Regions from separate parts of the Arthrobacter sp. YC-RL1 genome, predicted to be linked through region 3. Evidence: riboswitches for the same ligand, from Rfam matches in the RefSeq annotation. Region 3 holds a riboswitch; each other region holds the start of a gene.
What was found. Region 3 has a riboswitch for thiamine pyrophosphate ahead of thiO (glycine oxidase ThiO). Riboswitches for the same ligand answer to the same signal wherever they lie in the genome.

Region 1 (7,464 bases), 2.2 Mb from region 3:
GAATGTCCCCGGGGCTGCTGGCTCTGCTGCCGGGGCGGCCTGCGCGGCAACGCATCCGGAGGCGACCAAAGCTGCAGTAGCCATGGAAGTCAGCGTTAAGTTCTTGATCTGCCTGAACGCAGGCATAGATCCTCCTCAGAGTTAAGCGTGTGACTTATCTCATATTTATCCCATGAAGGTGTACCTGTCGATGCTTGAACGTAGATTTCACGTATAAAACAGATGTTTTTGGCGTTGCAAGGGGCTTATTCGACGTTTTGCATCACTGGAAATGCCGCATGCCCCGCCGATGTGGCAGGGCATGCGGTGAAAAAGAGTCGGAGGCTTTAGCGCTGGCGCTTGCGTCGTGGATCTCCGGCGGTCACAGAGGAAGATCCGACGATACCGCTGAGGAGCAGCATGGCTGCCGCAATGAACATCAGGGTTGAAGCGACCCAGCAGGTGGTTGCCAGAGAGCGCTGGGAGTTGTCCAGCGCGAGCACGAAAATGCAGATGCTGGCCAGCAGCAGTACTACGCCGAGCAACCGTGACTTCATCGTGCACCCTTGAACTGTCGATTTTCGCCAAATAATCGCGAAAAAAATTCGCTATCGGCTGGAATAACATCAATGATGTCATAACTCCAGCCGGTTGAACATACGCCCAAAGTGGTAATTTACTGGGAAACGCTCAATCCTTGGGTTGAGAACGGTTTCCGAAGATCTTCTGCTAAACGCAGGACGTCAGGATCTTCTTGATGGAATCATGCTCTGCCTGAGTCATCCAAGCGCCGTACTTGGCCTTCACCTGAGTCTGTAGCGACACGTATTCGCAGCGGAAGTCCTTGTTTGGCGGCAGCCAGGTTGCAGCATCCTTGTCGCCCTTGGCGGCATTGGTGGGGCCGTCCGATGCCAGGAGGTTCAGCGGGTCGTTGGCGAACTGGAGACGCTTGTCCTTACTCCATTTCTGGGCGCCCTTCTGCCAGGCGTCCGACAGCGCAACAACGTGGTCGATCTGTACGGCAGAACTCGTGGACTGGCCGCGCTCGAAATTGATTGTCTTGCCGGTATAGGGATCTTGGAACGTTCCGCTCAGCACCACGCAATCGACCCGGGCCGGTTTGAATTCAACATTCACCAGATCGCGGGCAAGGATATCGTTGCGCGCATCGCAGCCGTTGTTGTCCGTATCCTTCCAGCCGTTGCTGAACTGCTCGCGGGTGTAGCCGGTCTTCGGAGCACGGCCCTTGATGGTGATGTCTTCCAGCTGATCCAGAGACTTGGCATATGCCGCTTGCTGGTCGGCCGACGGGGCCGCGGCCTGAGCGCCATTTGTCCCGGTGAAATCCGTGGAAGTCAGCGAGGAGCATGAAGCCAGCCCAAGGGTGGACATGACGAGAACTAGGGACAGGGTGCGGCGCGGCAGTCGCATGCGGTGGTATCTCTCCTTGGATATGCAGGGGACTGCAATCCGCGGTCCTAGCATTCGACTCTATGCGCCGGCACCTACGAAACTCCGGTACCGGTCTGGTGTCATTCTGTGATTCTCTTCTCGGCGGTTCGCATGCTGAATCGGAAAAGTTATCAATTTGTCGCTGTAGTCCGCTGTGACAAGTATTGTTTTCTTCCGGTGGACGAAATATGGTCGGCGTAATGCTGTTTCTGTGACCTTTTGGATGTACCTGTGAAGAAGTTCTTGTTCCCGTTGTTGACCGGGGTGCTGCTGCTCAGCGCCTGCACCACACCCGTATCCAAGCTCGAAACCGTGGAACAGCAAGGACCTGGAGGATACGACTCGGCTTGGGAAACAGAACAGCATGGCTACGATGAAGACCCCTACGCGAAGTACTACCAGGAAGGCGTGCCGATTTTCTCGGAGCTGCAAACGCAGGTTTTGAGACCCAGTCCGATCTTCGGTGATCTTGATACTCGTGAGGATGTGGACGATTTTTCCATGGGCATTTCGGGATTTTTCCGATCCACGACCGTCACGGATGAAAATGGCGAGCAGGAGGTTACCAACGAATCGACGTCCATGAGCGGAACCGCAGAAGAAGCGGGTGCGTACAGGGTTGAATTTGGCTGCTGGGGTGTAGGACGCGCAGCCGTGCAGGTATTCATCAACGTAGATTTTCCAGAGATTGGCATGGAGCCAACGTTCGAGATGCCAATGACCTGTAACGTCCCCGCCGCAACCACATACGGCGAGTTTGAGATCGATCGGTCCACCGAGAGCTATTACATTGTGGTCTCCGGTGATCCCGAAACGATTGGATCCTACGAACTCAACCTGTACCGAAGCGATGGCAGGTGAGCGAATGAAGAAAGTGCTGCCTATCCTCGGTGCTGTCATTCTTGCGCTCACGTCGTGCACGACTCCGGTCTCCGAGCTTGGCCCGCTCGATCGGGAACCGCCCAGGGAGCCATCGAACAGTCCGCAATTCCAGCTGCCCGTCGAGGAAATGTCCTCTGAGGAGATCGTCAACCGTCAAGAAGTTGCGCTGCACTACCCGCCGCTGATGTATCTGGCCATGACCGGATTTTTTGCGGACCCTGCTGCCACGGAACGCATGGGATTCTGGCAGGGCGAAATCGAGCAGCGCGGCTACCACGGGTTGGTTGCATGGGCTGCCCAACGCTTTCAATACCAACAGGGCGGAACCCTTGCGCCTGAAGAGTTCTCTTTGGAAACGGATGGCTTGCCGGGCCCGTATCTGATCAAGTACACCTGTTCAGGCTCGGGCCGGACCGACGTTCGAATCAAGGACGGGCCAAAGATGCTGCGGCAAAAAATTGTCCAGTGCTCGACAGATCCGAATGTCGTGGAATTCGAACTTGACGAGAAAAATATCGAGAATCTGGTCATCGAGCTGATCCCGGAGCTCTCGGCTCCGGCGGGTTTTGAAGTCCAGGTCATCCAGTAGCTCCGGAAACACCCGGCGAAGACACGTGTTCGGCCGTCCCGGACGGCTTGTGGTACTAATGGGACGTAGTGACACGGGGTGCCGCCATGCGGCTGAGATAAAACCCGTCGAACCTGATCCAGTTAGCACTGGCGAAGGGAATGTCCTGGATACCTCGATGCCACGCATCTACGCCGGGGTCCCGTTCGCCTTGACACATCTTCAAGGAGTTCGAGCACCATGAACGCACACGCAGCAACCGACACCGCAGCTTCTTCCACCACCGCACTGCCGCTCAAGGAACAACTGGTGCTGGTCACCGGCGGCGCCCGCGGGCTGGGCGCGGCCATCAGCGCCGCTTTTCTGGACGCCGGGGCGAAGGTCGTCGTCAACTACCGCAGCTCGTCGCAGGCGGCCGAGGAACTTGCCGCCGCATTCCCCGGACAGGCGCTGGCATTGCAGGCCGACGTGCGCGACGCCGCCGGGCTGAAGGACCTGGCCGCCGCCGCGGCCGAGCACTTCGGCCGCCCGATCACCACCTTGGTCAACAACGCGCTGGTGGATTTCTCCTTCAACGCAGATGCCCGTTCCAAGGCAGACGAGCTGTCCGCCGAAGAGCTCACGGCCCAGTTCGCCGGTTCCGTGCTCGCACCTGTCGCCGCGATCCAGGCAGTGCTGCCGAGCATGCGCCAGGCGGGCTTCGGACGCATCGTCAACATCGGCACCAACCTGTTCCAGCACCCAGTGGTCCCGTACCACGACTACACCGCGACCAAGGCGGCGCTGCTCTCGCTGACCCGCACCTTCGCGGACGACCTGGGCCCGGAAGGCATCAACGTCAACATGGTTTCCGGAGGCCTGCTGCGCACCACGGATGCCTCGGCCGCCACTCCTGAAGAGGTCTTCGACCTGATCGCCTCCGGCACCCCGTTGCGCCGGGTGACCTCGCCGGCCGAGCTCGCCGACGCGGTGCTGTTCTTCGCCTCGCCGCTCTCGCGCGGGGTGACCGGACAGAACCTGATCGTCGACGGCGGCCTGGTCAAGGGATGAGCGCATCGAGGAAGCAGGCCCGGTTCAACCTGTTCATCTACGGCGCGGGGCACCACCAGGCGGCCTGGCGGGCGCCGGATTCCCCGGCCGAGCGGCTGGGCGAGACCGGGTACTACGTGGAACTGGCGCAGCTGGCCGAACGCGGCCTGCTGGACGCGGTGTTCCTGGCCGACGGCCAGGCCGTCTCCCCGGAGGCCGCGGCGGCCGGACCGACCTGGTTCTTCGAACCGTTCACGCTGCTGTCCGCGTTGAGCCAGCACACCAGCCGGATCGGCCTGGTCTGCACGGTGTCCTCCAGCTTCTACACCCCGTTCCACGCCGCGCGCATGCTGGCCAGCCTGGACCGGCTCTCCGGCGGCCGGGCCGGCGCCAATGTGGTCACCAGCATGTGGGATACCGAGGCGCAGAACCACGGGCGCGAAACCCTGGGCGACCATGCCTACCGCTACGGCCGCGCCGACGAGTTCATCACGGTGCTGCGGGGGCTGTTCGGATCCTACCCCTCAGCGGCGGTGCGGGCCGACCGCGCAGGCGTGTTCACCGACCCGCGGCAGCTGTCGGCCATCGACCACGCGGGCGAGCACTTCGGTGTGCGCGGGCCGCTGAATATCCCCGACGGGCCGCAAGGCTCCCCGGTGCTGTTCCAGGCAGGGGCCTCCGCCCAGGGGCGCGAGCTCGCGGCGGCCCATGCTGAGGCGATCTACGCGGTGGCCGCCGACCGGCAGATGGCGCTGGACTACGCACAGGACGTGCGGTCCCAGGCCGCCGCGGCCGGGCGCGATCCGCAGGCCCTGGCCATCATGCCGGGGCTGGTCGCCTACGTGGGCCGCACGCTGGAGGAGGCCAAGGACAAGCAGCGCCGGCTCAACGACCTGCTGCCCGTCGAGCAGGCACTGGCCCAGCTGGCGGTATTCGTTCAGCAGGACACCAGCGCCTGGGAGCTGGATGCACCGGTGCCCGAACTTCCCTCCGCCGCAGACTTCACCGGCCCGGCCGGACGCTACACGACGATCCTGCGGTTGATCGAGATCCACCAGCCGACGGTGCGCGAGCTGCTCGGGCTGCTGGCGGCCGGGGGAGGGCACTGCACCTTGGTCGGAACGCCGGAGATGATCGCCGACGAGATCGAGCTCTGGCTGGATACCGGGGCGGCTGACGGCTTCAACCTGATGCCGCCGAGCCTGCCCGACGGCTTGGCGGATTTCGTCGAGCTGGTGATCCCCGAGCTGCAGCGCCGCGGACGCTTCCGCACCGCCTACGAGCACCGCACGCTGCGCGGCAATCTGGGCCTGCCGGCGCCGGTGGCCGGGGGACGCGCTCGCCGGCCCGCATTAGGAGCTGGGTCGTGATGCGCTGGCGGGAAGACAAACGAAGTGGATTGCGTTCGTGGATTCTTCTCCGGGGCCGGCAGGCCGCCGGCACAGCGGTCAGCGCATCAGCCGTCCTTCGCGCAGCGTCCAGTAGGAGGAAATGTGGCTGGAGCGCTTCGACAGGTTCCAGCGCTCGCAGATGCGGCTGATGGCCTTGACGGTGCTTCGTTCAGCATGGGCCACGACACCCAGGCCTTGGCGCGGGACCGCCAGCGTCTGGAAAGCCTCGGCCAGGACGTCGCTGCGTCCTGCCGGCACGCCGTCGCGGGAAAGCCAGCGTAAATCAATGCCCTGGGGATGTTTCACGTCAAACATTGCTCCTTCGTTGGCAATTTCAAGCAGCGCCACACCCTGCGCGTACTCCGGCAGCGCTTCGAGGATCTTGGAGATCGCCGGTATCCCGGCTTCATCCGCGGCCAGCACATAGTAGTCGGCGCCCAGCTGGATGGAGGTCTTGCTGCGCGCCGGGGAAATGACCAGCGCCGCACCCGGTTCGACAGTGCCTGCCCAGTGCCCGACAGTTCCGGGCTCGCCGTGGATCACGAAGTCGATGGCCAGCTCATCGACCACCGGATCGATCCAGCGGATGGTGTAGGACTTCGAGCGCGGCACCTGCTCGCGCGGCAGGCGCTGGCGAAGCTCTCTCAGGTCGTAGGGCGGAACCAGCCCGAGGGCGGGATCCGCGGCATACACCTTGACGTATTCATCCAGTGCGCCGTTGGAGCGGTAGCCGTCGAGCTTCGGTGCGCTGGCCACGAGGCGCACCAGCTGGTCGCTGAGCTTCTGCACCCGGGTGATGGTCAGGACATGCTGGTCGACCTTGTGCCGAGGGGCTTCGACTTGGCTGACCGGCGGTGAATAGCGGGCCAACGGCTCCTCGTAGGTTTCGGAATACGGCCGCGTCTCCTGCGCGGCAGCGGGTGCTGCGTCAGACGCCGCGCCGGGAGCCGGCGGAGCGTAGTGGCTCGGCCTGAATGAGGTGCGCAGCGTCTTGTCCAGGACCTTGCGCGCCGCGGTGAGCGCCGCCGCGGCCCCGGCCCGTTCGGCGGCGGCCAGCAGTTCGTCGGTCTGCTGCTCGTTCAGCAGCGACCCCCTGGCGATGCTCTGGTACAGGTGTTCCTTGGCTGTTGCCTGCCCGGCTTGGGCTCCGGCCTTCTCGGCACGCTTGAGCACCTCAAGAGTCAGGCCCTCCTTGGCGGAGATGGACACCTGGGGGCCGTACTTGTTGTATTTGTGCTTCGACATGGTGTGCCTTCCCGCGCTGTTCGGGCTACTGCTCCTAGCCTGAGTATGAGCGAATCGGACCGGCCAGGCAAGGGCGAGTCCCACTGGCAGGGGTCTCTGCCGGCAGCCGGAAAACGCCCGCTTTGCGAAGAGGAATCCGCTTCCGTCCGATATTCGATTCGGTCGACAATAAGCAGGTCAGCTCACTAAAATTAGCTCCATGTCTGATACTTTGCCGCCATGCCCGAACTGCTCCAGCGAGTACGCCTACCAGATGGATGCGCTGCTGGTCTGCCCCGAATGCGGCCATGAATGGAACGCCGAGGCCGAGACGGCTGAAACTGCCATGGCGGTCGTCAAGGACGCCGTCGGAAACGTCCTGCAGGACGGGGATACCGTCAGCATCACCAAAACCATGAAGGTCAAGGGGGCGCAGAGTGCGCTGAAGGCCGGAACGAAGGTGCGCAATATCCGTCTGGTGCAGGGCACCGGAGACCACGACATCGCCGCCAAGGTCGACGGCTTCGGCCAGATGGAACTGAAGTCCTCGATCGTGAAGAAGATCTAGGTCTCGGATCTTTCCTGCTAGGTCAATGCCCGCCCCTTCGGTTGAAGGGGCGGGCATTTCCCTCTGCGCCTACTGTCCGGGGAGCGGGGCCGCCGGGACGGCCAAGCCGATGAGCTCGGCCAGCCGCTCGCGGGGCTGGTTCGCGCCGAATGCCGGCTGTCCGGGCTGCAGCCGCACGCCCTCGGCCAACGGGCCGATCGGCAGCGGGTCGAAGCCGAAGGCATCGATGATCCGGCTGGTTTCCTCCACGTCCGCGGAACGGTCGCCGGCCAGCGCAATGGCCTTGCGCTGCTCGGCGCCAGCTGGACGGGCTTCGTCCTCAAGGTCGTGGTAGCCCATGTGGTTGAATGCCTTCACGAGCCGCGAGCCCG
Region 2 (7,464 bases), 380 kb from region 3:
CCGCGGCGAAATGCTCGTCATGGGTCACCGCGATGATCGCGGTGGATTCGGCGAGTTCCTCGATGAGCAGTTGCGCCAGCTCGCGCCAGGTGTTCGCGTCCTGCCCGAAGGTCGGCTCGTCAAGGATCACCACGTCCGGCGAGGCGGCCAGCACTGTGGCCACCGACAACCGGCGCTTCTCCCCTCCGGAAAGCGTGAACGGGTTGGCTTCGGCCAAGTCCTGCAGGCCAAGCCGCTCCAGCAACTCCTGCACCCGGGCCTCGACCTGCCGCGGATCGTACTTCTGCTCCTCGGCCGCGCCGTGCCTGGCGCGCAGCGGCGCGAAAGCCAGCTCCTCGCGCACGGACTGGGTGACGAACTGGTGCTCGGGTTCCTGGAACACCGAGCCGATGCGGGCGACCAGCGCTCCGGCCTTCCAGCTGAACGGCGAGGGCGGCAACCCGTCGGCCAGCTGGGGGCTGGCGGCGAACTGGCCTGACACAGGTTGCAGCAGCCCGCCCAGGGTCAGTGCCAGCGTGGACTTCCCTGCCCCGTTCTCCCCGCGGATCACCAGGGCCCTGCCGCCGGTGACCTCGAAGCTGGCCGGGGCGGTGCGCACAGCATGCTCGCCCCGCGCGCAAACCAGCTCCTCGGCGTGCAGCATCGGGGCGCCGCCGGCCCTCGGCGCCGGCGAGGTCTGCGGAACATAGCCCGGAATCCAGACCCCTGCCTGCGCCAATTCGGCGCGCACCGCCGCGTCCCCGGCCAGCGCCTCGGGGTGCAGGTCGTGGGCGATCCCCCCGCCGGGGGCCAGCACCAGCACCCGATCCACCTGCCGGGCCCACGCCTCCAGCCGGTGCTCCACCACGATCAGCGTCGCCCCGGTGGACTCCACGGCGCCGATCACTGCATCGCGCAACGGCGGGATGCTGCCCGGGTCGATATTCGCGGTCGGCTCGTCAAGCAGCATCAGCCCGGGGCGCATGGCCAGGATCCCGGCCAGGGCCAGGCGCTGCTTCTGCCCGCCGGACAGTTCCTGCGTGCGATGTTCGTAGCCCAGTGCGCCGAGCCCCACGGCGTCAAGCGCCTGCGGGATCCGCTCGCGGATCTCCTGCGGGTCGATGCCCAGGTTCTCGGCGCCGAAGGCGACGTCGTCACCCACCCGGCTCTGCACCACCTGGGTTTCCGGATCCTGCTGCATCAGGCCCACCGGGAAGCTGCGCGCGAACGCGTCCTGCCCGCCGACCAGCAGCTCGCCGGTGGGACCGGCGTCCTGGTCGACTTCGAGCACGCCGGCCAGCGCATGCAGGAAGGTGGATTTGCCGGCCCCCGAGGGGCCCAGCAGGAGCACCTTCTGACCTGCAGGGATCTGCACGTCAAGTCCGGCGATGGCCGGGCGGTCGCGCTCGGCATGCTGCCAGGTGAAGCCGCGCGCGCTGATCTCCACACCCTGCCGGGTCAGCGGGGCCGTACGCCCGTTGGCGGCGGCGCTCATTTGCGCACCGCAAGCGCCGGTTCCAGGTGCGCGCGGCGGCTGGCGAGGTTGCTCAGCGCGCCGGTGCGGGCCAGCGCCCGGGTAATCCACCAGGACAGCAGGCCGGCGACGACCAGGCCAGACACGGCGGTGGCTCCCACGTGGAACAGCTTCATGAACTCGGTGTATTCGGCCACGCTGCCCACGACGTAGGCTTCGCTGAGGCCGGCAAACAGGCCCGAGCCCAGGCCTGCAAGCAACGCCACCGGCAGGTTCCAGCGACGGTAGCGGAACAGCGCGAACACCAGCTCGGCGCCCAGGCCCTGGACCAGGCCGGAAATCAGCACCGGCATGCCCCAGTGCGTGCCCAGCAGCGCCTCGACCACGGCGGCCAGCACCTCGCAGAACAGTGCGGCGCCGGGCTTGCGGATGATCAGCGCGCCGAGCACCGCCGGGAACAGCCACAGGCCGGTAAGCAGGGCAGTGCCGGGTGGGAAGGCGGTGAAGGCCAGCGAGAACAGGCCGTAGCTCGCGGACCAGGCCCAGAAGACCACGCCGGAAGCGACGGCGATGACCGAGGCGATGACGATATCGACTACGCGCCAGGTGCTGCGCTGCGTCGTGCGGGTTGTGCTCATGAGGTGTCCTCCTTGATCAGGAGGGGGGATGAACGGAATCGGGGCGCTGTCCAGCGCCGGTCCGCATCCGAGATGCTCGACTTCCTTCGCCGGTACTAACCGGAGCAGGTTCGAGGGTCTGCGATCTATCGCACTCTCAGCGCCTTTCGCCGCGAACGGCTTGACGCTCCCCTGTCGGAATAATTACTGCCCACCCACCATACCGCAGGTAAGCTGGCAACGGAACGATAAGTCACAACGTTGAACGTGAGGTCCACATGAACGCAGTACAAAAGCTCATCGCAACCGGCATTTCCCTGGGTGCGGGCTTCCTCGGCAGCAAGCTGGTCGATCAGGTCTGGAAGGGTTTCACCGGCAACACCGCCCCGCGCAAGGGCAGCGAGGAAGCCGCCGAGGCTTCCATGCGCCAGGCGCTGGGCTTCGCCGTGTTCTCCGCCGTGGTCGCAGCGGTCATCCAAGTGCTGGCTGATCGCGGCACCACCAAGGCCATCGCCAAGTTCACCAAGTAGCACTCCAGCGCAACAGCAGCGGGGCATTGCCTGCTCAGGGAATGGCCCGCTGCTGTTGGTTGAAGTTATTTCGCGTCCGGCCCGGTCTCCTGCGGATCAATTTCCGGCACGGTCCCGGTGTGCGGGGCGGAGGTCACCTTCTCCACGACCTGGCGCAGCTCGTCGGAGTACAGGGTCTCCTTGGCCGCGTGCTTGGTGCGGTAGCCGGCGCGGCCGATCATGTGCGCAGACACCGGGGCGGTCAGCAGCTGCATCGCCCAGGCAAGGACGAGGACCGGGATGACGGTCCAGCTGCGCAGGTGGATGGCCAGTCCGGCGAAGATCAGCAGGAAGCCCAGCACCTGGGGTTTGGTGGCCGCATGCATGCGGGTGAGCATGTCGGGAAAGGTCAGCAGGCCGATGCCGGCAATCAGGGACATCAGGCAGCCCAGAATCAGCAGCACGGCGACGAGGATGTCGAGGAAAAGGTCCATTACGCGTTCCTCTGATCCGAGACATAGCGCGAGACGGTCACCGAGCCGATGAACCCGATGGTGCAGGCGGCGACCACGAACAGCACGTAGTCGGTGTGCCTGTTCAACGCCATCTCCAGGCACAGGGCCGCGGAGATGATCAGCAGCATGACATCCAGGGCCAGCACCCGGTCGAGGATTGAGGGGCCTTTCGCCACACGGACCAGGCAGGCGATGGCGCCCAGCCCGAGCAGGCTGCCGCAGATCCAGACGACAACTTCGATCATGGCTTCTCCTTTGTCCTTCTCACGCGGGGGCTGCATTCGTTCTTGATGGCTTCGTACTCGTCCTGGCTGCCGATGGCCATGATCAGGCGGCGTTCGATGTCGCGGATGTTCTCCCGCGCCTTCGCGACCTCCTGGGCCGAGTCGACGTCGATGTAGTGCAGATACAGGGTCGAGGAGCTGCGGTCCACGTCGAGCACGAAGGACCCGGGAATCAGCGTCAGCACATGGCCCACGGTCATCACGATCAGGTCCGAGTCGGTGCGCAGCGGCACCGCGATCACCGAGCTGCGCGTCTTCTTCCCGCGCACCACCGCCAGCCAGGCGACGTGGACGCTGGCGGCGACGACCTGGCCCAGGAACCATCCGAACAGCTTGACGCAGTACCAGAGGTTCAGCCGCCCGGAGAGCACCACCGGCGGCAGCGGGAACAGGTTCACGATGACCAGCGCGATGACGGCGCCAAAGATCAGGTTGCCCGGGGAGAAGTCCTGCCAGAGCGCTCCCCAGACGAAAACCAGCAGGAGCAGCAGCGGCCACTCCTGCTTGAGCGTGGCGCGGTGGCGGACGCCGGCGGTGTCCAGCGCGTCGTCGATGCGCTGGTCGCGCGGGGCCAGGTTCTTGTTCGGCATGTTGTCCCTCCGCTCAGTAACTCAGGATGGCGTTGATGTACGGTTCGTGGGCGATCAGCTGCGCCGCCACTCGCTGGCAGAACTCGAAGATCGGCCCGGCGAACACCGTCAGCGCGATGCCCGCCACCACCAGCGAGCCGGTGGCGTAGCGCATGCCCCAGGGCAGCGCCTCGGATTCGAGTTCGCGGGCCAGCTTCAGGCCCAGGTGCGGCGCCTGGGCGCCGCCGGCGGCGGTCTGGTCCGCGACCTTCGCCGCCTCGTCCACCAGGTCCGGGTTGGGGATCTCGGCGTCCGCCGCGCGGCGCCAGAACATGCGGGCCCACACGCGGATGATCGCCAGCAGGGTCAGCAGGCTGGTCAGCAGGCCGGCGGCGATGACCACCCAGGTCAACGCGTCTGCATCCTGCGCGGCCGCATGCAGCAGCCCGAACTTGCCCAGGAAGCCGGAGAACGGCGGGATGCCGCCCAAGTTGATGGCCGGGATGAAGAACAGCAGCGACAGCGCCGGGGACAGCTTGGCCAGCGATCCCAGCCGGGTCACGTTCGCGCTGCCGGCGCGGCGCTCGATCAGCCCCGCCACCATGAACAGCGAGGTCTGCACGATGATGTGGTGGCCGACGTAGTAGATGGTCGCCGCGATGGCCAGCTCGCCGCCCACGGCCACGCCGAAGATCAGGTAGCCGATGTGGCTGGTCAGCGTGAAGGACAGCATACGCTTGAAGTCGGTCTGCGCGATCGCGCCGAGGATACCGATGACCATGGTCAGCGCCGCGACCACCAGCAGCCCGGCGTTCACCGCGCCTCCCGGGAACAGCAGCGTCTCGGTGCGCACGATCGCGTACACCCCCACCTTGGTCAGCAGGCCGGCGAACACCGCGGTCACCGGGGCCGGGGCCGTCGGATAGGAGTCCGGAAGCCACAGCGACAGCGGGAAGACCGCCGCCTTGATGCCGAAGGCGATCAGCAGCAGCACATGCAGGATCAGCTGCGGTCCCTGGTCAAGCTGCGGCAGCTTCACTGCCAGGTCCGCCATGTTCACGGTGCCGGTCGCCGCGTAGGTCATCGCGATGCCCATCAGGAAGATCACCGAGGAGACCACGGAGACCACCACATAGGTGGTGCCCGCGCGGATGCGCTCGGCAGTGGCGCCCAGGGTCAGCAGCACGTAGCTGGCGGTCAGCAGGATCTCGAAGCCGACATACAGGTTGAACAGGTCAGCTGCCAGGAACGCGTTGGACACGCCGGCCAGCAGGATCAGGTAGGCCGGGTGGAACACCGACACCGGCCCGGGTTCGTCCCCGTCGGCCAGGCCCTGGCTGGTCGCGTAGAACAGCACCGCCAGCGACACCAGGGTGGAGATCAGCAGCATGAAGGCGCTGAAGCCGTCGACCATCAGCGAGATGCCCCACGGCGACTGCCAGCCGCCGATATGCACCGCGTAGCTCTCCCCGCCCCACACGGCGGCCAGCATGCCGGCTTCCAGGAGCAGGGTCACGCACAGGATGCCGATGGTGATCAGGCGCTGCAGCTTGATGCGGCGGCGGACCAGGAAGGCGGCGCCGGCGCCGAAGATCGGCAGTACCACCGCCAGCGGAGCAAGATCCAGGAAATTCACTCTTCCCCCTCGCGAATCGGTCGGCCTTCTTCGTCAACGAACTCGGTCGTGTCCTCGGCCACCGGCGAATCTTCCTCTTCGTCATAGGCGGTGGACTGCGACACCTTGATGTCTTCGGTGTCGTCGGCCAGCACGTCGGCGCTGGTCAGCGTCCAGGAGCGGTAGATCATCGCGAGCAGGAACGCGGTCACCGCGAAGGTGATCACGATCGCGGTCAGGATCAGCGCCTGCGGCAGCGGGTCGGAGTACTGATCGGCGGGCAGGTCGGGCTTGAACAGCGGCGCCGCGCCCTTGCGCCCGCCGGCCGTCAGGATCAGCAGGTTCACCCCGTTGCCCAGCAGCATGATGCCCAGCAGCACGCGGGTCAGGGTGCGTTCGAGCACCAGGTAGAACCCGGTGGCCAGCAGCACCCCGGTGATGACCAGGAAAGTGATGTTCACGCTCATCGGCCGACTCCCGTCTGCGACGCTTGGATTGGGTCATGCTGTTCGATGGGGCTGCGGCCCTCGGAGAGCAGGTCGATCTCGCTGCCCAGCGAGCGCAGCACGTCCTGCACCAGGCCGAGCACCACCAGGTACACGCCGATGTCGAAGATCGTGGAGGTCACGAACTTGTGCTCGCCGAAGACCGGAAGCCAGAACTCCCACGCGTAGGTCGTGAAGATCTCGTCCCCCGCGAACAGCGGCATGATCCCGGACAGCCCCGCCAGCGCGATGCCGCCGCCGATCAGCATGCCCGGAGCGATGCGCATGGACTCGGACAGCTCGATGCGCCCGCCGGCCAGGTAGCGGATGGTCAGCGCCAGGCCGGCGATCAGGCCGCCGGCGAACCCGCCGCCGGGGGTGTTGTGCCCGGCCAGCAGCGTGTACACGGACATGATCAGCACCGAGTGGAACATCAGGCGGGTGACCACTTCGAAGATGATCGAGCGGCGTTCGGCCACCAGGGTGTTGCCGGCCATCAGCCAGTCCTGGTTGGAGCTGGCGGCGAAGCGCCGGGCGATGCGCAGCTCGACCTCCTTCTCCGCCTGGGAGCCCATGGCCTCGGAGCCGGAGTCGATGCTGCCCGGGGCCACCTGGTGGGCGCGCACCCTTCGGCCGAAGCCGCGGCCGGCGAAGATCAGCGAGGCCACGCCGGTGGCCGCAGCGGCCAGCACGGTGATTTCCCCGAAGGTGTCCCATACGCGCATGTCCACCAGGGCCACGTTCACGACGTTTTTGCCGAAGCCCTCGTAATAGGCAAGTTCCGGCCATTCCAGGGAGATCGGCGCCTGCCCGCGGGCTGCCATCATCGCGATCGCGATGTACACGACCATGATCGACAGCGCGATCGCCAGGATCGCGCGGCCCCACTTGATGCGGGTCAGCCCAACCCACAGGCGCTTGGGCAGCGCGCGCAGCGCCAGCACGAAAGAGACCAGCACGATGGTTTCCACCAGCAGCTGGGTCAGCGCCAGGTCCGGGGCGCCCTGCAGGGCGAAGATCGCGACCATGCCGTAGCCGGTCACCGAGACCATCAGCACCGCCATGAAGCGCTTGGGCGCGGCGATCGCGATCACGCAGCCGGCGATGATGATCGCCCCGATGATCAGCTGCGCCGGATGGTCGGCAATGACCCAATTGGTCGGCCACGGGGTTTCCACCGCCAGCGCGATGCCCAGCGGCAGGACCAGCACCACTGACAGGATCACGCCCAGGTAGAAGGACAGCGAACCGCGCTGGGTACGGCCGGTGATCCAGATGGCCGCCATGTCCAGCACGTTCACCGACATGCGGTACAGCTCCTCGGCGGAGGTGACCATGCGGCGCAGCGGCGCGCCGGTATCGGTGCGCCGGCGGATCCAGTAGAAGAACAGGCCAAGCCCCACCGAGATCGCGCTCA
Region 3 (7,464 bases):
TGTAAACATCGCCTCCCTTGCCGGAATTAGTGCGACCCCCGACATGACACCTTACGGAGCCGCGAAACACGGCGTGGTTTCGTTGACACGCAGTGTCGCCAAAGAGACTGCCAGTCTTGGTATCAGGGTCAACGCGGTAGCACCGGGCGCAATTGAAACTGCGGCGCTGGCATCCCTGCCGTCTGAGGTCAAGGCAGCACAAATTGCCCGGATCCCCATGAAGCAGATGGGAAAACCCGATGATATCGCAAATGCCGTTGCATTCCTTCTGTCCGACCAAGCATCCTTCATCACGGGAGTGGTACTGCGGGTTGACGGCGGAACCGAGGCATAGAGGATCGGGTCCCAAACTCCATGCCAATGCGTGAGGATTCCTAGACAAGATCCGAATCCACAGGTCCAACGGCTGTTGCAAAACCTGATTAAACAGGAACTGTAACGGCCGTGGCCTATTTAAGCAGGGGAATCAGAAACTTCACGTTTTGTTGGGTTGCACCGTCGCATCTCTACAACCGAGCACCGGTACTTAACAGGAGTCCTAGACCGGCCCACCTTGGTCCAGCTTGGCATGGCGCATGGGAATGTTGGTTAGTCGCGGAAGTCGTCTTCGGAGGGGCGGACCCGGTCATCGGCACGAGGGTAAGACTGAAGCAGGGTGGCAATGCGAGCAACCGCAGGAGGGCGTGAGTACCACCTTGAGAGAGGAGAAACTTTTGGAAATCAACGAGAACCTGGCTTCCGGCGTGCCGTATACCAAGGGCCAAGGGATTCCACTAGTCCTGATTCACGGGCACGGGGTCGACCACCGGATTCTCCTGGCCCTGGACGAGGTGCTGGCGGCGACCGGTGTTTTCCAACGGATCTACGTCGACCTTCCCGGCATGGGAGGCACCGCTGCACTGGACGGCGCCGGCGGCCTGCCGGAAATCGTCGACTGGCTTGAGCAGCTGATCCGGCGGCAGTGCGGGGAACGGCCGTTCGCGATGATCGGCAACTCGCTCGGGTCGCTGCTGGCCCAGGAGATGGCGGACCGCTTCGGCCCCCAGGTAGTCGGCATGGCGATGCTGGCGCCCTTGGTGTATCCCGCGCATTCGCAGCGGACCGTGCCGCCGCGGGAAATCCTGCTGCAGGATCCCGAGCTGCTGGCCGGGCTGCCGACGCAGGACGCGGATCATTATCAACAGATGTCGGTGCTCCAAACGGTGGAGAACTTCCAACGCTTCCGCACCCACGCGCTGCCCGGGATCCGCGCGGTGAACCTGCGTTCGCTGGCCAAGCTGTCCAAACGCTACTTCCTGGACGAGCTGCCGGTCGAGCGGACCTCCCAGCTGGCCTGCCCGGTGCTGATGCTGTGCGGGATGCAGGACCACGTCACCGGTTTCGCCGATCCGGGCAGGCTCGCTGCGAGGTATCCATCGGCCGAAATCGTTGTCGTTCCCGCGGCGGGGCACAACGTGCACCTTGACCAACCCGATATTGCGGCAGAAGAAATTACCGCCTGGAGCCGGGCCGTGCGTGCCTTTGCCGGGTCGTGAGTTGTAACAGTCGGAGATCCCGTGCCCGCTTTCACGGCACAGATGAGTCGGTACTTGTTACCAATCCGTGCTTCTCTGTGGCATCCCACTAGGAGAAAATCATGAGACAACACGCGGAGTATTCCACGGCTGGAAGGAGTTCAGATGTCTGAGAGGCTCGTTCTTCGCAACTGGACCAGCGTGGAGGAAGTACCCGAACTCCTGGATGTCTGGCGCAACTCGGTGGAGGGAGGACGCGACTTCCTCTCGGCCGCCGACGTGGACGCCGTTGCCAACGCTCTCGAAGCGGTCTACTCCCAGCGCGTCTCGGTGCGGATCGCCCAGCTGGGCAAGGAGATCATCGGCTTCGCCGCCTGGAGCGAAACACAGATCGAGCTCTTGTGGGTACGCCACCACGACCGCCACCACGGCGTGGGCAGCGCGCTGCTGAATGACATCCTCGCGCTGTGCCCGGCGGCCTGCATCCAGATCAATGGGCAGAACGCGAGCACCCTCTCGTTTTTTCTCGACCACGGGTTCCAGATCGAAAAGGAAGCCGAGCACACCGACCAGCTGGCCCGGATCCAGCTGCGCCATGTCCGGCTTTCGGCCCCGGACGTGTCACGATAGATCCATGAGCGAAAACACCCGTGAACTGCGTGAAGTCAAAGTCGAACGAGTAGAGTCCAAAAGGTACCGGGCGACCAGCGGCGAAACCGGTGCCAGCCTGGAATTCGGCCAGGGCGAAGGGCTGCTGACCCCGGTGGAGCTGCTGCTGGCGGCCATCGCCGGGTGCTCGGCCATCGACGTCGACGTGGCCACCACGCGCCGCAGCGAGCCGGAGAAGTTCGAGGTGGCCGCCAGCGGCTACAAGCTGAGCGAGGAGGGCGCCGGACGCATGGAGGACATCAAGATGTCCTTCGACCTGAAGTTCCCGGACACCGACGAGGGCCGCAAGGCCGCCGGCATGGTCGAGCGCATCGTGAAGCTCTCCCACGACAAGTACTGCACGGTCTCGCGCACCGTCGAGCTAGGGGCCAAGGTCACCAGCGAGATCGCCGACTAGCGAACCTCCGGCCGCGGCGGGAAGCCGGCAGGGAGCCGGCGCATCACAACGCCGCATCACAACATAGTCAACATGCAACTGCCCGGTGCAGCGGCTCGTGGGGCGGATTCGGGAAGACCGAATCCGCACGAGCGCTGCCCGGGCAGTTGCGCGTGCGCCGCCGCGCAGGGGAGCGTGCCCCGAGCGCGGACGGCGGAAGCCTAACGCTGGGCCAGGACCTGGAAGGTGATGGTTCCCTCGGCATCCACGTTCGCGTCGAGCACCTTGTCATCCAGGGCGTCGGTGACCAGCTCGTCGAGGAAGACGGGACTGCCCTCGCCCTGGATCACCTGGTCCGCCGGCTGCGGGCCGTCGACGACCCGCACGGCGAAACGCGCGGTCTGCTGGCTTTCGGTCTCGTCGGCGGGCTGGATGCGGAGCCCCGCCTCGTTGTCCTCCGTCTGGTTGGTGACCAGCGAGGTCACGATCGCATCGGCCTGATCGGTCAGTGTCAGCACTGTATTCTCCTTCCGGTTGCGGTGCCGCCCGGTTCCGGGCGCCTTCACGCAACGCTTCCGTACGAGCCGGGGCGCGGGCAAACGAACTCATGGATCTTTGAGGATTTACCCATCCGGCACCTTGGAACGAGGCGCGCCCGGGACTCCCGGACCGGCTGCGCCGCGCGCGAAGATGACGCGCCCGCGGCGCAGAGTTGGCATTTGTGGTGCAGCTCATGCCTATAATCGCTTCAACTCCGCGGGAGCCTGAACCGACCAGGCTGAGAGGGCACCGAGCCGACCGCTACACCTGATGCGGGTCATGCCGCCGTAGGAAGGAAGTGCCGTCGTTGCACGTTGCCATCATCGGGGCCGGGATCATCGGCTTGTCCACCGCCTTCGAACTGCGTTCGCGCGGCTGCGAGGTCACCGTCATCGACCCGGATCCCGGGCAGGGGGCCAGCCGCGCCGCGGCCGGCATGCTCGCCCCAGCCGCCGAAACCACCTGGGGCCACGGAATCCTGCACGAGCTGCTCGGCGCCTCCAACCAGGCCTACCCGGACTTCGTGCAGCGCATCGAGCAGGCCACCGGCCGGCGCCCGGACTACCTGCAGAACGCAACCCTGGTGGTCGCCGCCGAACCGGCCGACCGCGACGCCCTGCACGAGCTGGTGCAGCTGCAGACGTCCCTGGGCTTCAGCGCGCAGACCCTGCTGCCCAGCGCCGCCCGCCGGCTGGAACCGGCGCTGGCCAGCAACATCGCCGGCGCGGTGCGCTGCGCCGGGGACCACCAGATCGACCCGCGCTCCGTGGTGGCGATCCTGGCCGGGCACCTGGACGCCCAGCTGGTGCGCGAACCGGCCGTCGAGCTGCTGCAGCGTGCCGGGACCACCCACGCGGTGCGTACCCGCAGCGGCCGGATCATCGAGGCGGACCAGGTGGTGCTCGCCGCGGGCCTGGGCACCGTGGCCGGGACGCCGGAACTTCCGCTGCGCCCGGTCTACGGGGACATCTTCCGGCTGCAGGGCCCTGCGGGCCCGCGGCTGCTCACGCACACGGTGCGCGGGATCGTGCATCGCGACCCGGTCTACCTGGTGCCGCGCGCGGACGGCTCGCTGGTGCTGGGCGCCAGCAGCCGCGAGGACGGCAACGAGGCGGTCAACATCGGGCAGATGCACAAGCTGCTGGACAACGCCCGCCGCCTGGTGCCCGGGATCGTCGACTGCTCGCTGAACGAGGTCATCGCCCGCGCCAGGCCCGGCACCCCCGACGACCGGCCGCTGATCGGGCGGCTGGATGACGGAATGGTGCTCTCCACCGGCTATTCCCGCCACGGGGTGCTGCTCACCCCGTTCGGCTCCTCGCTGACCGCGGACCTGGTCCTGAGCCAGCCGCCGCACGCAGAGCACGCCCGGGCCGTGGACCCCGCGCGCTTCAGCGGCGGGAGTGCGCCGGACCCGGCAGGACTTTCCCGAGCTGAACCGTCCCGAACCGATCCTTCACGACTTGCACCGACCCGAATGGAGCTGCACCCATGACCATCGACATCACGCTGAACTCAACCCCCACCACGATCCAGCAGGGTTCCACCCTGCGCGATCTGGTCTCTTCGCACTTGGGCCGCGAACTTGACGAACAGGGCCAGGCCGCCGACGGCACCAAGCTGGGCCTGGCCGTCGCCGTGAACGGCGCGGTGGTCCCGCGCAGCGCTTGGGCGCAGCGGGAATTGGCCGCCGGCCACACCGTCGAACTCGTCACCGCCGCCCAGGGAGGCTGAACCAATGCAGCGCAGCACGCAGAACACCACTGAAACCACCGCCGCCGCGGACCTCACCGAGCTGGATGCCGTCAACGACGCCTTCGAGGTGGCAGGGCGCAGCTTCGGCTCCCGGCTGATCCTGGGCACCGGCGGGGCCACCTCGCTGAGCACCCTGGAGCAGGCGCTCGCGCTCTCCGGCACCGAATTGACCACGGTGTCCATCCGGCACTACTCGGCCGGCGGCTCGGCCAGCGTGTACGAGCTGCTGCAGCGCCACGGCATCGCCGCGCTGCCGAATACCGCTGGCTGCTTCACCGCCCGCGACGCGATCCTCACCGCCCACCTGGCGCGCGAGGCGCTGGAAACGAACTGGGTGAAGCTGGAGGTGATCGCCGACGAGCACACCCTGCTGCCCGACCCGCTGGAGCTGTTCGCCGCCGCCGAGCAGCTGGTCGCCGACGGCTTCGAGGTCTTCGCCTACACCAACGACGACCCTGCGCTGGCCGCCCGGCTGCAGGACGCCGGGGTCGCGGCGGTCATGCCGGCCGGGGCGCCCATCGGCTCCGGGCTGGGCATCCTGAACCCGCACAACATCGCCACCATCGTCTCCCGCGCCACCGTCCCGGTGATCCTGGATGCCGGGGTGGGTACCGCTTCCGACGCCGCGAAGGCGATGGAGCTGGGCTGCGACGCGGTGCTGCTGGCCAGCGCCGTGACCCGCGCCCACAACGCCCCGCTGATGGCCGCCGCGATGCGCGACGCCGTGCGCGCCGGACGCGCCGCCCGGCTGGCGGGGCGCATCCCGGTGCGCGACACCGCGCTGGCCTCCTCCCCGGGCGAGGGAATGATGCAGGCGCTGATCGGGGACTTCTCGTGAGCGGCCGCGCACCGCTGGTCGCACCGCGCACCGCGCTGGACCCTGCCCAGCTGGCCCGCTATTCCCGGCACCTGACCCTGCCCGGGGTCGGGGAGGAAGGCCAGCGCCGCATCGCCGCCGCGCGCGTGCTGGTCATCGGCGCCGGGGGACTGGGCAGCCCGATCTCCAGCTACCTGATCGCCGCCGGCGTGGGCACGCTGGCGGTCATGGACGACGACACCGTGGAGCTGTCCAACCTGCAGCGCCAGATCATGCACCGCCAGTCGGACGTCGGGGCGCGCAAGGTCGACTCGGTGCCCCGGCTGGCGGCGCAGCTGAACGACCAGGTCCTGGTGGTTCCCCTGGGGCAGCGGCTGACCCCGGACAACGCGCTGGAGCTGTTCGCCGGCTACGACCTGGTGATCGACGGCAGCGACAACTTCGCCACCCGCTACCTGTCAAACGACGCCGCCGAGCTGACCGGAACCCCGCTGGTGTGGGGCACGCTGTTCCAGTTCTCCGGCCAGGTCTCGGTGTTCGACCCGCGCACCGGGCCGATGCTGCGCGACCTGTTCCCGGAGATCCCGGACGCGGACTCGGTACCCAGCTGCGCCGAGGGCGGCGTGTTCGGCGCCCTGTGCGGGGTGGTCGGCTCGATCATGGCCGTCGAGGCGCTGAAGCTGATCACCGGAACCGGTGAAACCCTCTCCGGCAAGCTCTGGCTCTACGACGCGCTGAGCGCCGGGGTGCGCACCCTGTCCTTCGAACGCGACCCGCAGCGTGCCCGGGTGCGCAAGCTGGGGAACTACGCGCAGGAATCCTGCGCCCTGGCCCCGGCCGTTGGCCAGTTGGGCGCGGCGGAGCTGGAAACCCTGCGAGGCAGCCAAGCGGCGCCGGGCCGGGTGCTGGTCATCGACGTGCGCGAGGACTGGGAACGGCAGATCGCCGCCATCACCGGCAGCGTGCACGTGCCGCTGGATCAGGTGCTCTCCCGCGGCTGGGACGCGATCCCCGCCCAGGGCGCCACCCACGTGGTGCTCGCCTGCAAGAGCGGGGCCCGTTCGCTGCGCGCCGCCCAGGCGCTGGGCCCGCAGCCGGCCGGGGCGCAGGTGCTGAACCTGTCCGGCGGCACCCTGGAGTGGTACCAGCAGGTGCGCGGCGAGGCGCTGGCCTATTGACGACGCGGGCCAGCGGCCGGCTGGGATACTGGATCCATGGACGTATTGGGCGAACTGGCGTTTCGCGAACTCACCGACGCCGACGAGCAGCAGGCCATCGACGCGCACCACGCGCTGCTGGCCGACGACTTTGAATTCCTGCCCTCCTGGACGGAGAAGGGAAACTGGGCGGACTACGTGTACCGGATGAATGCCGGGCGGCGCGGGGAGCACGTTCCCGAGGGCTGGGTCCGCTCGGCCCTGTTCGTCGCGGTGGACCAGGACGGCTGGCTCCTGGGACGGGTGTCGGTGCGCTACGCATTGAACTCCTCCCTGGAGCATCTGGGCGGGCACCTCGGCTACGGGGTGCTGCCCGAGGCGCGCCGGCAGGGAGTCGCCGGGGCGCTGTGCCGTTTCGGGCTGGACGAGCTGCGCGCGGCCGGGGTCCAGAGGGCGCTGATCACCTGCGCCGCCGGCAACGTCGGATCGCGCGCCACCATCCTGCGCTGCGGGGGAGTTCCCGACGCGCAACGCCCTCAAGTCGTTGACGGGGACGGAACCGCCCACCTGCGATTCTGGGTGCCGATCGCCTGAACCCGCGGGTTCACCCGGATGCTGCGTGCTTTTTTCTGTATG
Region 4 (7,464 bases), 1.4 Mb from region 3:
AGGCAGCCATCACGCCGATGTTCTCCGCGTAGGTGGTGGTGGCCGAGCCGCCGCCGAAGCCCGCCACCATGCTGGCGGCGCCGTCGGCCATCAGCGCGCGGCCGTTGAACGCGGTCAGGTCGCGGCCGGTCATCACGCCCACGGTGCGCACGTGGCCGATGTTCTCTGCGATCAGCACGAATACCGCCGGCAGGAACATCAGCGCGGTGTCCAGGTGGAAGCTCGGGGTGTTGAATTCGGGCAGGCCGAACCACGCGGCTTCGCCGACCTTGGCGAAGTTCACCTGGCCCTGGGCCAGCGCGATCAGGTAGCCGGCGACCAGCCCCACCAGGATGGACAGGCGCCCCAGCAGGCCCTTGAACACAACGGTGGCCAGCACCGTGGCGATCACTGTCAGGAACGTGGTGGCCGGGAACTTCTGCATGGGTTCCAAGGTGGCGCCGGCCAGGTTCAGGCCGATCAGCGCGACGATGGTGCCCATGACCACCGGCGGCATCAGCGCGTGGATCCAGCCGGTGCCGGTCTTCTGGACCACCAGGCCCACCAGGAACAGCAGCGCGCCGGTCATCACGATGCCGCCCAGCGCCGCGGACATGTCGTGGGCCTTGGTGGTCGCGACCACCGGGGCGATCAGCGCGAAGGAGGAGCCCAGGTAGCTGGGCACCTTGTTCCTGGTGATCAGCAGGAAGAGGATGGTCGCCACGCCCGTGAAGAGCAGGGTCGTGGTGACCGGGAACCCGGTGATCGTGGGAACCAGGATGCTGGAGCCGAACATGGCCAGGATGTGCTGCGTGCCGATGGAGATCGTCTGCGGCCAATGCAGCCGCTCATCCGGGGCAACAACCTCACCGGGGGTGATGGTCTTGCCGTTGCCGTGAATGCTCCAACTCATGCAGTCCTCCAGACTCTGCGGCCCCAACGCGTTTTAGGCCGTAGAGAATTCTACGCTCTCGGCATGGGCCTGCGCGAAAAAGGCCAGCTCGTGCTCGCTGGAACGCAGGAACGCCTGGCGCATCCGCTCGCGCTGCGCCGGGTCCGCCAGTTTCCATGCGGCGCGCACCATCCCGATGGCCTGCGCGGTGGATTCGTCGAACTCCTCCGAGGCGTAGGTCTGAAGCCAGTCGCCGTAGGGGTGGCCTTCGTAGTTGGCCGCCGCAAGCCGCTTGCCGATGTCCTGGTACAGCCAGTAGCACGGCAGGATCGCGGCGATCAGCTCCGGGTAGCTGGAATTGCAGGAGGACAGGTGGTTCACGTAGTTCAGCGTGGTGGCCGACGGGTTCGCCAGTCCTTCCACCAGGTGGCTGCGGTGCAGCTGCAGCTCGCCCTCCAGGATTTCCCCGGCGCCCTTGGCCCAGAAGCGCTGGGAATCCAGCTCAGGGGCCAGCGCGCTGGCCTGCGCCAGCACCTGCGCGTAGCGCTGCAGGTACAGGGCGTCCTGCGCCAGGTAGTATTCGAACTTCTCGCGCTCCAGACTGCCGTCGGCCAGCTGCACGATGAACTCCAGCTCGTCAATGCCCGCGCGCAGCGGTGCGATGTCCTCCCACCAGGCGGCCATCGGATCCGCGGCGCCGAAGAAGTCGACGAAGTGGTGCACCGGCCCGTGCCCGGAGCCCACCTGCAGCTCGTCAGCGGCGCCGATGGCGCGCAACAGGTAGCCCTTGGCCTGTTCCAGCGCGGTCGCCCAGTCGCCGGTGGCGGCGAAGCGGGTGGCCAGCGCGCTGGACAGGGTGCAGCCGGTGCCATGGGTGTTTTTGGTAGCCAGGCGCGGGGAGCTGAACTCGGCCAGCACCCCGGCGGCGGAGACCAGCGCATCGGGGCACTGCGCCCCGGCCAGGTGCCCGCCCTTGGCCAGCACCAGCACGTCGTGGGCGGAGGCCAGACGCCGGGCCTGCTCCAGCACGAGCTCCCAGTCCTGCGCGGCGGCTTCGCCGAGCAGCGCGCCGAGCTCGGCGGTGTTCGGGGTGATCACGGTGGCGCGGGCCAGCAGCGGGTGCAGCGCGGCGGCGTCCTCCAGCAGGGCATCGCCGCTGGTGGCCACCATGACCGGGTCCAGCACCACCGGGGCGTTGACGGTATCCAGCCAGGCGGCGACAGCGCCGATGATCTCCTGGTTTGCCAGCATGCCGATCTTCACCGCGTCGATGCGCACATCCGCGCTGAGCGTTTCAAGCTGCGCGGTGACGAAATCCCCGTCGATGGCCTGCACTCCGCTGACCCCGCGGGTGTTCTGCGCGGTCAGCGCCGTGATCACTGCCATGCCGTAGCCGCCGTTGGCGGCAATGGCCTTCAGATCGGCCTGGATGCCGGCGCCGCCGGACGGGTCGGAGCCCGCGATGGAAAGGATGTTCACTTGGCCGCCTCCCAGGCGGAAACCAGCTGGGCGCTGGCGCTGCGCGGATCATCTGCCTGGCAGACTGGGCGCACCACGGCCATCCCGGCGCCGCCGCCGGCGCGGATGGCCGCGGCGTCATCGGCGGTCACCGCGCCGATGGCCACGCAGGGCAGCGCGGTCCAGCCGGTGCGTTCCGCGAAGCCGTCCAGGCCCAGCGGGGTGGGGTGGTCCTTCTTGGTCGGGGTGGCGCGCACCGCGCCAACACCCAGGTAGTCGATGAACTCGGCATCCAGGTTGGCCTGGGCGATCTGCTCCCGCGTGGAGGCGCTGAGCCCGATGATGCCCTCGCCGATCAGCTGGCGGGCCAGGGACACCGGCACGTCCTTCTGCCCGATGTGGATGCCGGCCACCGCGGCCCCGGCGGCGCGGGCCGCCAGGAATACGTCGATGCGGTCGTTGACCAGCAGCTGCGCCTTGCCCTCGGTCAGCTTTGCGGCCGCAAGCGTCAGCTCGAAGAACTCGCGGGCGCTTTCCTCCTTGGCGCGCAGCTGGATCCACTGGATCCCGCCGGCCACGGCTGCCTCGATCACCTCAAGGGTGCTATGCGGGCTGCAGCTGGCGGTGTTGGCCACCAGGTAGGCTCCGAGATCACGCATAGGTCTTTTCCTCACAGTTCAGGGTCTCAAGTGCGGCGGGCTCAACGGCCGCCAGGGAATCGAGGAAGGCCGCGGCAAAACTGCCCGGCCCGGAGCTGGCGGCCAGCGCCTTTTCGGCGGCCAGGCCGTAGTAACCATGGGCCGCCACGGCGGCTTCGAACGGGTCCTCATGCACCGCGAGCATGCCCGCGCACACCGCACCCAGGGCGCAGCCTCCGCCGGTGATGCGGGTCAGGCCGATGCCGTTGGTGTGCACCAGCACGGTGCGCTGCGCGTCGATGATGGCGTCCGCCTCGCCGGAGATCGCGACCACCGAACCGTATTTCACTGCCAGCTCACGCCCGGCGGCGATGGCTTCCTGCACGCTGTCCAGCGAATCCACACCTCGGCCGGAGGACTCCCAGCCGGCCAGCGCCATGATTTCCGAGGCGTTGCCGCGGATCAGCGTGGGGCGGCGGGCGACGATGCGCCGGGCGAATTCCGTGCGGACCGGCAGCGCTCCGACGGCCACCGGATCCAGCACCCAGGGGGTGCCTGCGGCGCTCGCCGAGTCGACGGCTTCTTCCATGGCGCGCAGCTGCTCGGTGGTGGGCGTGCCCAGGTTGACCAGCACGGCCGAGGCGGCCGCGGCGAACGGCCCGGCTTCCCCGGGCAGGTCAGTCATGGCCGGGGCCGCGCCGGAAGCCAGCAGTACATTGGCGGTGAAGTTGGTAACCACGGTGTTTGTCAGGCAGAACACCAAGGGGGATTGTTCCCGGTAATTGCGGGCAACAATAGGCAGAGTCATGCGACATCCCTCCGCTAGCTTGACCTAGTTCAGGTTCAACGGGTCTCATCTCAGTCGGCTTCTCCGACACCCCGTGTCACTGATCCCGAGGGTACGCAGATATCTTCGCAAGGACAAATCCTTAACGCCGTTGGAAGTTGGCCGGCCCGTGCCGGCCGCTAGAGCCTCGGATCTTCGTAGCTCCTGCCGCGATCGATATTCTTCCGTGCTTCTCGAAGTGCCCTGGAGATTTCCGGGTCAGATCCTTCGAGGTCGTCGGCTCGTCGGTCGAGACTGCGCATGGCGCCTATGGCAAACGGCAGCGCGCAAAGTATGACCAAAACGCAGACGATCAAAATCGAAACCGGATCCACAGGTTATCCATTCCAAGCATTGCGGTGAGCTTAGGCTGAGCCTACAAAGAGGGGCGGACACCGTCAACCGAATCCCGGCTGCTCGGGAAATGATGCGGTGGTGACAGGGTTACCGAGCTATCGCGTCCTCCGCGCAACCAGCGCCTTCACCGTCGCCGCGTCCACCCCCAGCTCCGCGGCCAGCGCCCAGACCCTGTCCACTGCCTCGACCAGGTGCTCGTCCAGCGCTGGCTGCCCTGGCAGCTCATTGACCACGGTGCCCGCCCGGCGGCGCGAGGAGATCAGTCCTTCGGCCTCCAGTTCCTTGTAGGCGCGGGCCACGGTGCCGGCGGCCACACCCAGATCGGCGGCCAGCGCGCGCACCGTGGGCAGCCTGCTCCCGGCGGCCAGTTCGCCCAGCGAAATCAGCGAAGCCACCTGGGCGCGGATCTGTTCATAGGGCGGCAGCGCCGAGTCCAGGTCAACGGTGATCTGGGCGCTCATCGGCGGCCCGCGTCACTGGTCTCCGGCCGCATCGAACCTTGCGGGCGCGGCAGCGCCAGCACCGCCGGCGCACAGAAGACCAGCAGGCCGAACAGGGAGAATTCGGCGAACAACTGGTATCCCATCATTGGCATGGCCACGAACGCGCCGGCGACTACGCGCAGCGAGCGGATTTCAAGCACCTGCCGATACCAGATTTCCACCTCTGCGCCCACCTGCCAAGGGATCGCCACGGAGCGGACGAGCAGGACGAATCCTGCATGCGCGGCGAGCAGTGCCGCGGCCAGCCCGGCAATGATCCACCGGTTCGGCGCGACAAATCCCCGCAGCGGATCCAGCGGAGGGAAGAGCAGGAAGTATAGGCTGGCCGCCATCAGGAGTCCGGCAACGACATAGGTCCACAGCGGCAGCCGTGCGGCGGGTTTGGGCATTCGCGCGGCCGCGCGGGTCTTGATCGCCATGTACGCCAGGTAGGCGGCGTTGACCAGCAGGTAGAACAGCGTCGCGCCCGCGAGGAGGGCCAGGATGGCGGTGGCGCGTTCGGCGGTCGGCATCTCCTGCGTCTCGGAGCTCGGCAGCATTGGCCATCCGACGGCGACCAGCAGGATGGCAGCCATGGCGCTCAGATACTGCACCGCGAACAGCTGCTCGCGCAGCCGGGTGAAGGCGCTGGAGACGGCCGGCCGCAGGGATTCGAAGTTCACCGGCGGGCGCCAGAAGAACATGACGACGGTGATCGCCAGGGCGATGTAGTTGGCGGTCTGGTCCCACCGGCCCGCGAGGTCGTTCATCCGTTCCCAGTACTCGATGCCTTCGCCACCCATGGATTTGTCGGCGTCATCGGAGATCCACCGTGCCTTGAAGTGCAGGGCTTCGCCGGCGAGGCCGGCCAGGAGCACCGTCACCGTGCGGTAGAGGCGATTGAGCCAGGTGATGCGCAGCAGCCGGTTGTCGTGCTCGCTGATGCCGTCCAGCGGCTTGCGCCGCAGGATGAGGATGGTGGCGGCGAAGGCGGCGACCAGCAGGAGGACCAGGCTCAGTGCCAGATAGGGCAGGACCTCTGCGGCCGAACGCAACCCGTCCTGGGCATCGGCGGTCATGTAGTAGCCGTCGCCGTCGTCCTCGATGACCTCCGGCGTGGGGGCGAAGCCCGTGACGTCGCGGACGCTGTAAATCGCCAGCATGCCGGCGGCGAAGGTTGCCGCCATGATTCCGACCAGGGACTTGGGCACCAGCCCGGACAAGGTCCGAGGCTGCAGCGAGGCCGTGCGCTTCGGCCGGAGCTTGTGGGGCCAGGTGAACTGCCCTGCGATGTAGATGAACGCGACCCACAGCGCCGGGGTCGCGGCCGCCCCGATGGCCTCGGGAATGCGAAGCGGCGATTCGTCGTAGTACGGGACTGCCGCGAGGGTGCTGAACCAGTCGGCCGACGTGCTGGCGAAAAATCCGATGAGCGCGCACCAGAAGGCGTGCCGGCGGGCCAGAGCCAGCCGGTCTCCGCCCTCCTTGGACGCGAGGTTGCGCAGGATCACGTAGATGACCAAGGCCGCAATCGCGAAGCTGCCGAACTGTGAAGTCAACGAATTATTCATTGGTCCCGCCTTTCGAAAAGAATGTACCAACTAGCTGATACAAAATAAAGGTGGTCGCAATCAGGTCAAGTCCAGCCCGTTGACGTAGTCTCGACTCATGGGTCTGTTTACTTCCACTCCGCTGCCCGATCCCGTCGGCGACTTCGCGCCGCCCGTGGATGAGCATCCGTCGAAAATCGCCGCCACGCTGGCGAACCTGCGCCACTCCGCCGATACCCGCATCACCCACCCGCGCCGTTTCCGCGTCCAGCAGCTGCGCGCGCTGGAGAAGATGCTCGAAGAGCACCTGGACGACTTCCTCGCCGCGCTGAACGAGGACCTAGGCAAGGGCGCCACCGAAGCGAAGTTCTCCGAGGTGGACGTGGTCCGCGCGGAGATCGACTTCGCTCTGCGCCACTTGGCCGAATGGATGGACCACACCAACGTCAAAGTGCCGCTGGCGCTGCAGCCGGCCATGGCCAAGGTCGAGCCCCGCCCGCTGGGCCTGGTGCTGATCATCGGCCCGTGGAATTACCCGCTGCAGCTCATGCTCGCCCCGCTGGTCGCCGCCATCGCCGCCGGCAATGCCGCGGTGCTGAAGCCTTCGGAGATCGCGCCGGCGACCTCCGGCGCACTGGCCAAGTTCCTGCCGCTATACCTGGACAACCGCGTGTTCGCCGTCATCGAGGGCGGTGTGGACACTGCCACCGAGCTGCTGGCCGCGCGCTGGGACCACATCTTCTTCACCGGAGGCGAGAAGGTCGCCAAGGTGGTCGCCGCCGCAGCTGCCAAGCACCTGACCCCCACGACCCTGGAGCTGGGCGGCAAGTCCCCGGCAGTGGTCGACAACCAGCTGCCGGCCACCGCCAAGCGCCTGGCCTACGCGAAGTTCATGAACGCGGGCCAGACCTGCGTGGCCCCGGACTACGTGCTGACCATCGGCGACTCGGCGCCGCTGATCGAGCGCCTGGGCCAGACCATCCACAGCTTCTACGGCAAGGACCCGTTGACGCACCCGGACTTCGGGCGCATCGCCAGCCGCCGCCATTTCCAGCGCCTGCTGGACATGTTCGAGCAGGGCGAGGTGGTGCACGGCGGGCAGTACGACGAGCAGACCCTGCGCATCGCGCCGACCATCATGCGCAATGTCGACCTCGAAGGCACGCTGATGCAGGAGGAGATCTTCGGCCCGATCCTGCCGGTGATCGAAGTGGCCACCTTCGAGGAGGCCCTGGAATTCATCGCTGCGCGGCCCACCCCGCTGGCCGCCTACCTGATGAGC

Region 1: it holds a riboswitch for thiamine pyrophosphate, as region 3 does, so the genes downstream of both, ATC04_RS16595 (3-oxoacyl-ACP reductase) here and thiO (glycine oxidase ThiO) in region 3, are expected to answer to the same signal.
Region 2: it holds a riboswitch for thiamine pyrophosphate, as region 3 does, so the genes downstream of both, ATC04_RS04895 (ECF transporter S component) here and thiO (glycine oxidase ThiO) in region 3, are expected to answer to the same signal.
Region 4: it holds a riboswitch for thiamine pyrophosphate, as region 3 does, so the genes downstream of both, thiM (hydroxyethylthiazole kinase) here and thiO (glycine oxidase ThiO) in region 3, are expected to answer to the same signal.

The regions. Positions count from the first base shown of each region.
Region 1 covers NZ_CP013297.1:3,604,142-3,611,605, reverse strand. The annotation lists gene ATC04_RS16620 (5'-nucleotidase C-terminal domain-containing protein) at 1-84, opposite strand, end outside; gene ATC04_RS16615 (hypothetical protein) at 327-536, opposite strand; gene ATC04_RS16610 (HNH endonuclease family protein) at 709-1,410, opposite strand; gene ATC04_RS16605 (hypothetical protein) at 1,663-2,292, shown strand; gene ATC04_RS16600 (hypothetical protein) at 2,297-2,902, shown strand; TPP riboswitch at 2,967-3,060, shown strand; gene ATC04_RS16595 (3-oxoacyl-ACP reductase) at 3,122-3,931, shown strand; gene ATC04_RS16590 (NtaA/DmoA family FMN-dependent monooxygenase) at 3,928-5,280, shown strand; gene ATC04_RS16585 (siderophore-interacting protein) at 5,359-6,546, opposite strand; gene ATC04_RS16580 (zinc ribbon domain-containing protein YjdM) at 6,746-7,093, shown strand; gene ATC04_RS16575 (NAD(P)-binding domain-containing protein) at 7,163-7,464, opposite strand, start outside.
Region 2 covers NZ_CP013297.1:1,048,768-1,056,231, reverse strand. The annotation lists gene ATC04_RS04900 (ATP-binding cassette domain-containing protein) at 1-1,474, opposite strand, end outside; gene ATC04_RS04895 (ECF transporter S component) at 1,471-2,091, opposite strand; TPP riboswitch at 2,156-2,274, opposite strand; gene ATC04_RS04890 (DUF4235 domain-containing protein) at 2,349-2,600, shown strand; gene mnhG (monovalent cation/H(+) antiporter subunit G) at 2,666-3,073, opposite strand; gene ATC04_RS04880 (monovalent cation/H+ antiporter complex subunit F) at 3,073-3,339, opposite strand; gene ATC04_RS04875 (Na+/H+ antiporter subunit E) at 3,336-3,968, opposite strand; gene ATC04_RS04870 (Na+/H+ antiporter subunit D) at 3,982-5,583, opposite strand; gene ATC04_RS04865 (Na(+)/H(+) antiporter subunit C) at 5,580-6,029, opposite strand; gene ATC04_RS04860 (Na+/H+ antiporter subunit A) at 6,026-7,464, opposite strand, start outside.
Region 3 covers NZ_CP013297.1:1,425,430-1,432,893, forward strand. The annotation lists gene ATC04_RS06715 (SDR family NAD(P)-dependent oxidoreductase) at 1-334, shown strand, start outside; gene ATC04_RS06720 (alpha/beta hydrolase) at 684-1,535, shown strand; gene ATC04_RS06725 (GNAT family N-acetyltransferase) at 1,680-2,144, shown strand; gene ATC04_RS06730 (OsmC family protein) at 2,149-2,580, shown strand; gene ATC04_RS06735 (hypothetical protein) at 2,781-3,077, opposite strand; TPP riboswitch at 3,306-3,410, shown strand; gene thiO (glycine oxidase ThiO) at 3,398-4,594, shown strand; gene thiS (sulfur carrier protein ThiS) at 4,591-4,833, shown strand; gene ATC04_RS06750 (thiazole synthase) at 4,838-5,692, shown strand; gene ATC04_RS06755 (ThiF family adenylyltransferase) at 5,689-6,849, shown strand; gene ATC04_RS06760 (GNAT family N-acetyltransferase) at 6,886-7,422, shown strand.
Region 4 covers NZ_CP013297.1:71,870-79,333, reverse strand. The annotation lists gene ATC04_RS00395 (solute carrier family 23 protein) at 1-892, opposite strand, end outside; gene thiD (bifunctional hydroxymethylpyrimidine kinase/phosphomethylpyrimidine kinase) at 926-2,350, opposite strand; gene thiE (thiamine phosphate synthase) at 2,347-2,988, opposite strand; gene thiM (hydroxyethylthiazole kinase) at 2,981-3,775, opposite strand; TPP riboswitch at 3,765-3,859, opposite strand; gene ATC04_RS00375 (GntR family transcriptional regulator) at 4,246-4,611, opposite strand; gene ATC04_RS00370 (hypothetical protein) at 4,608-6,203, opposite strand; gene ATC04_RS00365 (aldehyde dehydrogenase family protein) at 6,301-7,464, shown strand, end outside.